DNA from 2 places in the Alteromonas sp. RKMC-009 genome. Region 2 is predicted to be linked to the other one. Evidence: predicted binding sites of a transcription regulator. Region 2 holds the regulator's gene; the other holds the start of a gene.
The links. Region 2 encodes FliA, which starts transcription of late flagellar genes. Its sites were predicted from a motif close to CTAAAGNTNNNNNNNNNNNNGCCGATA; they were not measured.
Positions count from the first base shown of each region.

Region 1: a site for FliA is predicted at 2,157-2,183, ahead of DS731_RS11655 (HAMP domain-containing methyl-accepting chemotaxis protein). Genes of this name have one in related genera too.

Region 1 is NZ_CP031010.1:2,632,024-2,636,454, forward strand. Features, by position in the region: gene DS731_RS11655 (HAMP domain-containing methyl-accepting chemotaxis protein) at 1-1,956, opposite strand, end outside; gene fur (ferric iron uptake transcriptional regulator) at 2,400-2,828, shown strand; gene DS731_RS11665 (D-amino acid aminotransferase) at 2,877-3,743, opposite strand; gene DS731_RS11670 (biotin-dependent carboxyltransferase family protein) at 3,750-4,431, opposite strand, start outside.
Region 2 is NZ_CP031010.1:1,517,010-1,521,440, forward strand. Features, by position in the region: gene flhF (flagellar biosynthesis protein FlhF) at 1-787, shown strand, start outside; gene DS731_RS06585 (MinD/ParA family protein) at 784-1,650, shown strand; gene DS731_RS06590 (RNA polymerase sigma factor FliA) at 1,647-2,375, shown strand; gene cheY (chemotaxis response regulator CheY) at 2,423-2,806, shown strand; gene DS731_RS06600 (protein phosphatase CheZ) at 2,841-3,587, shown strand; gene DS731_RS06605 (chemotaxis protein CheA) at 3,600-4,431, shown strand, end outside.

The DNA.
Region 1 (4,431 bases), 1.1 Mb from region 2:
CACCCTGGCACTGGATTCATTTGCCAGACGGGTACTCTCTGCACTTGCATCAGCCAGCGTCACGATTGCGTTAAGATTATCATCAATACCCGCAAGTACTTTATCCTGAGCTTTAGTGTCTTTCACAAAGCCGGCATTAAACGCCTGTAGCTTCACAATGACCTCACTGATCCCATTGACCTGCTCATAGACTTTTTCACTGATAGCAACGCCCTGCTCCGCCTTTTCCATACTCAGGTTGATGGCTTCCACAGCTTGCTGTGCATCTCGTTGCAAACTGCCAATCATCGATTCAATTTCTTCAGTGGAGTTATGCGTGCGGTTAGCCAGCGTTCTTACCTCATCGGCGACAACGGCAAATCCGCGGCCCTGATCACCGGCACGGGCAGCCTCTATCGCAGCATTGAGCGCCAGTAAGTTTGTTTGTTCCGCGATGGTTTTAATGACGTCAAGGATACTGCCGATATTGCGGCTGTTCTCATCCAGCCGGTTTATAATACTGGCCGATGCCGATGCCTGGCCTGATTGTTCTGCAACCTGTTGCCGGTTTTGTGCAACCAGTTCAGATGTTTGCTGCGTCTGACTGGCGACCCGGTCAAGTTCATCTACCGATTGCTGAATCATTGCGAGGTTTTTTTCACTGGTGCTTCTTACACTGGCAGTATCTGAGGAGGTTTTACGGACCCGGTCGCGCTGCTGGGCCACCTGCTCCAGACTACGTTCCCCCATTTCAACACTTTCTCTGGCCACATCCAGCAGCGTTCGTTCCTGTTGCTGAATGTTACCGATAAGATCTCTGAGAGCTTCAGTTAAACTGTTCACCTTTACCGACAAATCGGCAAATTCATCATTGCCCTGTGTCTTCAGACGATACGATAAATCCCCTTCACTGATCCGGCCCAGACCACGGGTGATATTTTGCAGCGGCCCGGCAATGCTTTTACGCACAGTGAGAGTGAGTGCAACTGCAGCCACCAGACCAATAAACGACACCACCAGCGTATCAACAAGGCTGTCCTGCACAGTGTCCAGAATCAGGTTTTGCCCTTTCAGGGTTTCTTCAGTGACTTCTTCGTAAAGGTTATTGATTGTAGTGGTAGCCTGCGCCAGCGATGTGTTGGCACGCTGACGGCTTTCTGTGGCATGGGCGATGTGTGATAACTTCTGTTTCTGGCCCGCCATCAGACCGGATTCACCGGTGAGAATAGCCAGCATGGCATCATACTGCTGCTGAAAATTGCTGATGATACCGTCGGTATTCAGGCCACTGGCAGACCGGAACAGATACTCGGTGTCTACCGCCAGATTGCTCAGCTGATAGTCCAGGTCATCCAGAATCATCAGTGAATCTTCAGGATCTTCAGACTTAACCAGCTCGGTGACTACCGAACTCAAAGTAAGCAATTTATTGTCTATATTCGCACCGAGGCCGGCCAGCGCATCGATACCGGGCTGTCCGTTATCCAGAAAGCTTAAATCCATCATCAGCGCTCCGGCTTCATCAATATGAGAGATAGCTTCTTCCCGCTGCTTTGCCAGAGACAATTGTATTTGTTTGCTGCTGATAAGCGCTTCGTACATCGTCGCGCTCTCACGAATAAATGTATTACCCGCCTCTACGGCCTGTTTTGATTCTGTGTGATTACCAAAGGTGGTATCGAAAATAGCGAGATCTTCAGAAAATACTTCACTCAGTGCCTCAAACTCAGCTTTGTTGTTATTCAGTGCTGAAAGCTCATCCATGTAGTAACCGTTTGCCGTTACGGTCGCCAGAGACAATGCATCTGACTTCAGGGACATCATTTTTGTCTGAACCGGCATTTTCTCGGTGGCCACCGTTTCAGCAGAACGGCGGATGTCGCTGAGTCCCAGATAAGCAAGTAAACTGGTGATCAGCAATAAACAGCCGAACAGGGCAAAACCAAGGGTTATTTTTTGTACAACAGTCAGGCGCATCTTCTTATCCCAATCTTCGGTTTTATTTCCGTAACATGGTTATCATTGATTTTAATATAAGTTTTCCGGCCTTGCCGTTTTTTGGCCCGGAAATATGTCTGCGCACAGTGTTCCGTAATTGCCGGCAAAGTAAATAATGTTCAAAACATCCCGGAAAAGTCGCTATTTTGCAGCGAAAAAGGCATAGCTTTCATTGAACTTATCGGTAGAAACTTCACAATGCTTTAGTTCGTTGAGAGGGTAAATCCTGAATAACTCTCTGCATACCGCCTGCAGGCTCCGGTTAGCTGCACAAAGTCCTTAAAAAACGTATGGATAAATGACAGGGATCAATGATTTAATCTGCAGATTAATGTTGAAGATATCCGCGCTTTTACTTTTAAAACCTGGCAAAGTACCTATAATGAGCGTTAAATCAGAAGAGCTTCCAGAAGTGATTATTTATGGATCAAAATAAAGAACTAAAAAAAGCGGGTTTGAAAGTTACACTTCCCCGTTTAAAAATTCTGCAGATCCTGCAGGAACCTGCCAACCAGCATATCAGTGCTGAAGATGTGTATAAAATTCTGATCGATCAGGGTGAGGAAATTGGTCTTGCGACGGTATACCGTGTGCTTAACCAGTTCGATGACGCTGGTATTTTGAACCGTCACCATTTTGAAGGTGGCAAGTCAGTATTTGAAATTAGTCATAAAGAGCACCACGACCATCTGGTGTGTCTGAAATGTGGCAAAGTCATCGAGTTTGAAGATGACGTGATTGAACAACGTCAAATTGAAATTGCCGAACGCAATAACATCAAACTGACACATCACAGCCTGTATCTTTACGGTGAATGTAAAGACGGTACCTGTGATAAAACCGACGACTGAGTCGCCGGTCGTTAAGATTAAATAAACCTGCACAGCGTGCAGGTTTTTTTATAACGTAAACTTGTGTTTGTTGAAAGCTGTGATGGCTTTAAGCCATACATCACCGGCCTGCCCGTTCCCCACGGGTTTATCATCCACCGAGGTAACAGGGCTGATTTCCTTACTGGAGCTGGTTAGCCACACTTCATCAGCACTGAACAATACTTCTGCTGTAACCGGTACTTCCTGCACCTCAACGCCTTCTGCTGCAAGACTTTCAATGACCAGCTTCCGGGTAATTCCCGGCAGGATTTGATGATCCAGCGGTGGTGTCATGATAATACCGTCTTTCACAACGAACACGTTGCATGAACTGGCCTCAGTCACTTCCCCGTGGCTGTTCAACAGAATGATTTCCTGTTTACCGGCCTGCCGGCCCTGCTGATAATGCATCACATTGCCGAGCAGCGAAGTGGATTTGATGTTACAACGCTGCCAGCGCTTATCTTCACCACTTGCGACATCAAAGGTTACGACTGCGGCCTTATCCGGCACCGGCGGCGCGGCGGAAGCAAATGCAAAAGCGAACACAGTGGGAGGAATATTGTCAGGATAACCATGAGCACGTTTCATCTCAGTACCCCGTGATACCTGAATATACACACCCACTGACGCAGAATTCAGCGCCCGGGTATTTTTCGTCACCAGTTCACTGACCAGCTCTGTCCATTGTGCCTTTGTTTTCGGATTTGTAATTGCCAGCTCATCGAGCCCGTTTTGTAACCGGTCGAGGTGGGCGTTCATACCAACAGCTTTACCGTGCAAGGTAGGGATCACCTCGTAAATACCGTCGCCGAACAGAAAACCTCTGTCCATCGGTGAAATACGTGCTTCTTCAAGAGGTAAAAACTGGTCATTTAAAAACGCGATTGTCATCAGATATCAATTGTTCCTGAAAAAATTGTCAATACGGGCTTGCCTTAACAGCCATGTTCCACGGGCATTTTCCGGATCCACCGGATTAAACGTTAACGTTGTGCCGGGAACAGACTGCGCTACCCTCGGAAGATCATACGGCGCTATTACGCCGATTTTGGGATAACCGCCCAGAGTTTGTCTGTCAGCCAGCATTATAATCGGCTGACCGTCTGCAGGCACCTGCACAGAACCGCAATTAATCCCTTCTGAGCGCATAGCTTCAAACCCCGACGAAATGGCAGGACCACTAATGCGATAACCCATGCGGTCACTTTGCGGTGTCACACTGTAGGCTGAGGAATAAAACGTTGCCCGGACTCTGCTGCTGAACATGTCATGCTGATAAGCCGGAATAATATCAACCGGTGCATCACTATCATAGGGAGCAAGCATGGAAGCAGGCAATATGCGGCTTATGTTTTCCTGTGCTGCAGGTACGACTTGAATTGTGTCACCGGCGTGAAGAGGCTTTCCGTCACCGGCAAGTCCGCCCAGCTTTTCCCGCATCACGGTGCACACAGAACCGGCTATTTCAGGTACCTGCCAGGCGCCCTGAACAGCGAAATAGCAACGTTGACCTGCAAGCTGCTGCGAAACCTGAACCTCATCTCCGGCGCTGAGGTTAGCTGTGGCCAGTTCAGATGCA
Region 2 (4,431 bases):
GGGGCTGAGCGCTTCACTGGCTGAGCAACTGGTGCACTACACCCCTTCTCAATACACCGAGCGGGAAGCGTGGATTTACCTTCTCAACCTTTTGGCTAATCGCCTTAATGTTTCCGGTAATGATATCCTGACCCAAACCGGTGTGGTTGCTCTTGTTGGTCCAACAGGAACAGGCAAAACCACGACTGTTGCTAAATTAGCAGCACGCTATGCGCAAAAATACGGTGCTGATCAGGTGGCTATGATCACTATCGATACCTACCGTATTGCCGCTTATGAACAGCTGGCAACGTATGGCAAAATTATTGGCTGTACCACAAGGAAGGCGCAAAGCAGTGAAGAATTAGCCGAACTTCTCTTCCAGTTACGCCATAAGCGTCTAATATTAATAGACACGGCTGGTTTCAGTCAGCGCGACAGTCGTTTAATTAAGCAACTTGGTCAATTTAATCACGGACAAATGCAACCTGTCCGTAAATACCTGGTTGCGCAGGCAAATACCCAATATCCTGCATTGCAACGCATCATTGAAGCGTATAATTCCGTTAAGCTTGACGGATGTATCTTCACGAAAGTTGATGAATGCTACAGTTTGGGTGAGGTTTTAAGTGTTGCTGTTGAACAGCAATTGCCAGTTAGTTATGTGACCGACGGGCAGCAGGTACCTGAAGATATTAAAGTTGCTGATGCAAAATCTCTCGTATCTGCCGCTGCAAAGCTTTATAAAAAGTACGGTTTGAATCATACTAAGCGTAATCATGAAGTTAATTCAGTTCAGGCAGTATGATCGAAGATCAAGCGAGTAGCTTACGAAAGATGAATCAATCACGCCTCATAAAGGTTATTGCCGTTACCGGCGGCAAAGGTGGTGTTGGTAAAACCAACATTACATTAAACACGGCGATTGCTATGGCCAAGCAAGGTAAGCGGGTCATGGTACTCGATGCCGACTTAGGATTAGCGAACGTTGACGTCATGCTGGGTTTGCGTGTTGAGAAGAACCTTTCTCACGTATTATCCGGTGAATGCACACTTGATGATGTTCTGGTAACCGGACCTCACGGTATTAAAATAGCTCCGGCGACTTCAGGTACTCAGGCAATGACCGAGTTATCGCCTACAGAACATGCCGGATTAATCCGTGCTTTCAGTGAGTTACGGTCGCAGATTGACGTGCTGATTGTAGATACCGCTGCCGGTATTTCCGATATGGTACTGAGTTTCTCCCGTGCCTCGCAGGACATCATGGTAGTGGTTTGTGACGAACCGACTTCTCTGACCGATGCCTATGCACTGATTAAAATATTGAACCGTGAACACGGTGTGTTCCGCTTCAAAATTGTGGCAAACATGGTTCGGGACATTCGTGAAGGGCAGGAATTATTCAGTAAATTATCAAAAGTGACAGGCAGATTCCTGGATGTGGCACTAGAATTGGTGGCAACTGTACCTTTCGACGAAAATATTCGTCGGGCAGTCAGAAAGCAAACCGCTATTGTGGATGCATTTCCCGGTTCTCCTGCGGCCGTCGCGATTAGTCAGTTAGCCACCAAAGCGCTTAACTGGCCGGTACCGGCTCAGCCGGGTGGTCACCTGGAATTTTTCATTGAACAACTGGTGACGAAGCAAGCAGTAGGAAGCCAACGTTGAATAGTAAAGCGGCAGCTTACCAGCAGCAGACCGACAAGTCGCAGCTGGTCGAGCGCCATGCATCCCTTGTAAAACGTATTGCCCATCACCTGATGGCGCGTTTGCCTGCCAGTGTGCTGGTGGATGACCTGATTCAGGCAGGGATGATCGGATTGCTGGAAGCAGCCAGAAATTTCGACGGCTCGAAAGGGGCCAGTTTCGAAACCTTCGCAGGTATCCGTATTCGTGGTGCTATGCTGGATGAAATCCGTAAGGGCGACTGGACACCCCGTTCAGTGCATAAAAATAGCCGTGCTATTACGGAAGCCATAACACAAGTTGAAAGAGAAACTGGCAGAGACGCGCGTGATACAGAAATTGCTGCTAAGCTAAATGTCAGTATTAATGATTATCATCAAATGCTTAACGAGGTGAATGCCGGTAAACTTGTCGGTATTGAAGACCTGGGTGTATCAGAAGATGTAATCAGCACAGAACAGAATAAAGGTAATGATTCACCCCTCGAAGATTTAATGCAGGGGGCGTTTCAAAAGGCGTTGGCACATGCCATCACAACATTACCTGAACGGGAAGCAATTGTACTGTCCCTGTACTATGATGAAGAACTGAATTTACGTGAAATCGGTGAAGTTCTTGAAGTCAGTGAGTCAAGGGTCAGCCAGATTCATAGCCAGGCCATGTTAAAACTAAAAGCCCGAATGCAATCATGGCAGGCAGAAGAATAAAACATACTAATATTAATAACGATTGATAATCCTCACCGGAGGCTATTTTGGACAAGAGTATGAAAATTCTTGTAGTAGACGACTTCTCTACTATGAGACGAATCATAAAGAACCTGCTTAAAGATCTTGGATTTTCCAATATTCAGGAAGCTGACGATGGAAGTACGGCCCTCCCCATGCTCCAGCAAGGCGACTTTGAATTTGTCGTGACCGACTGGAACATGCCAGGTATGCAGGGTATCGACCTGTTACGCGCTATACGTGCTGACGACAAACTCAAGCATTTGCCAGTATTGATGGTGACAGCTGAAGCGAAAAAAGAGCAAATCGTTGCTGCAGCACAGGCAGGTGTAAACGGATATGTTGTGAAGCCTTTCACAGCCGCTACACTTAAGGAAAAACTCGACAAGATTTTTGAGCGTTTAGGTTGATCCAGCCGCTCCCGCCAGAGAAGAGGATTACTGGATGTCTCCTACTAAAAAAGTCCCTATTTCGCTCGAAGAAGCAAAACAACTGGTAGCATATCTTGAGCAGGGTGATGATGAATCCGCCAACGCCCTGCTTGAGGCCGTATCTGCCAAAGAGTCTGTCGAACTTTTTGCTGAAGTTGGCAAACTTACCCGTCAACTTCATGACGCCCTCAACACCTTCCAGTTAGACGAGCGTATTGCTGGTCTGGCTAATGATGATATTCCTGATGCGCAAACGCGTCTCACCTACGTAATTGAAGAAACTGAAAAAGCGGCTAATACTACAATGGACGCTGTTGAGTCCTGTATGCCAATTGCTGAATCTTTATCAGACCGGATCACAACCCTTGAGCCTGAATGGCAAAAGCTTATGACCCGTCAGATTGAGCTCGGTGAATTCAAGAGTTTATGTATGGATATCGACGCCCTGTTTAAGGACATGTCGAAAGATTCTTCTAAACTTAACAGCCTTTTGACCGAAGTATTAATGGCACAGGGTTATCAGGATTTGACAGGCCAGGTTATTCGCAGAGTGATTGACCTGGTGAAAGAAGTCGAAGACAGCCTTGTGAACATGCTGACCGTGTTCGGTGAACGGGATGCACCTGTTAAAGCACAGAGCACCACGAACAAGCCGGACGCTGTTGAAGCGGAAGGGCCAATCATGAACGCTGAGAAGCGGGATGACGTAGTACAAGGCCAGGATGACGTGGATGATCTCCTGTCGAGCCTTGGTTTTTAGGGGAGCGAATGAATGTCGTTTGATGTTGATGAGGATATATTACAGGACTTTCTGGTCGAAGCCGGAGAAATCCTGGAACAATTACAGGAACAGTTAGTTGACCTGGAGAATAATCCGGAAGACGCTGACCTCCTCAACGCGATTTTCCGTGGATATCACACGGTAAAAGGTGGCGCAGGTTTCTTATCTCTGACTGAACTGGTTGAGATTTGTCACGGCGCAGAAAACGTCTTTGACGTAATGCGTAATGGCCAGCGTACACTGACGCCGGAATTAATGGATGTCATTCTGCAAGCGACAGACGTCGTAGTGGAAATGTTTGAGCGGGTAAAAGCCCGTGAGCCACTCGAAGCCGCTGATTCAAATCTTGTTGATGTTCTGCATAAGTTGAGCAAGCCAGAAGCCCCCGGCGAAAATATTTTTGGCGGGGAAACGGCAGCACCGGCAGAAGAAGTGCCGGTAGCAGAAGAACCTGAGCTGATAGTTGAAGAGGTACCGGTTGCACCGGAAGCCGCCGCTGTTGCAGAGCCTGCCGGTGATAACAGCATTGAAGATATCAGCGAAGATGAATTTGAAGCATTACTGGACCAGCTGCATGGTTCCGGTGCGCCCGGCAGACCGTCGGCAGATGCACCTGCAAAGCCAGCTGCACCTGCGCCCGCTCCGGCAGCAGCCGCTGGCGGAGATGGCGAAGATATCACCGATGATGAATTTGAGGCTCTGTTAGACGAGCTTCACGGTAAAGGACAGTTTGGTGGCGATGCCGCACCTGCCGCTACACCGGCGGCCGCAGCACCGGCAGCGGAACAGGCTGCAGCCGGTTCTGACGGTGACGAAATCACCG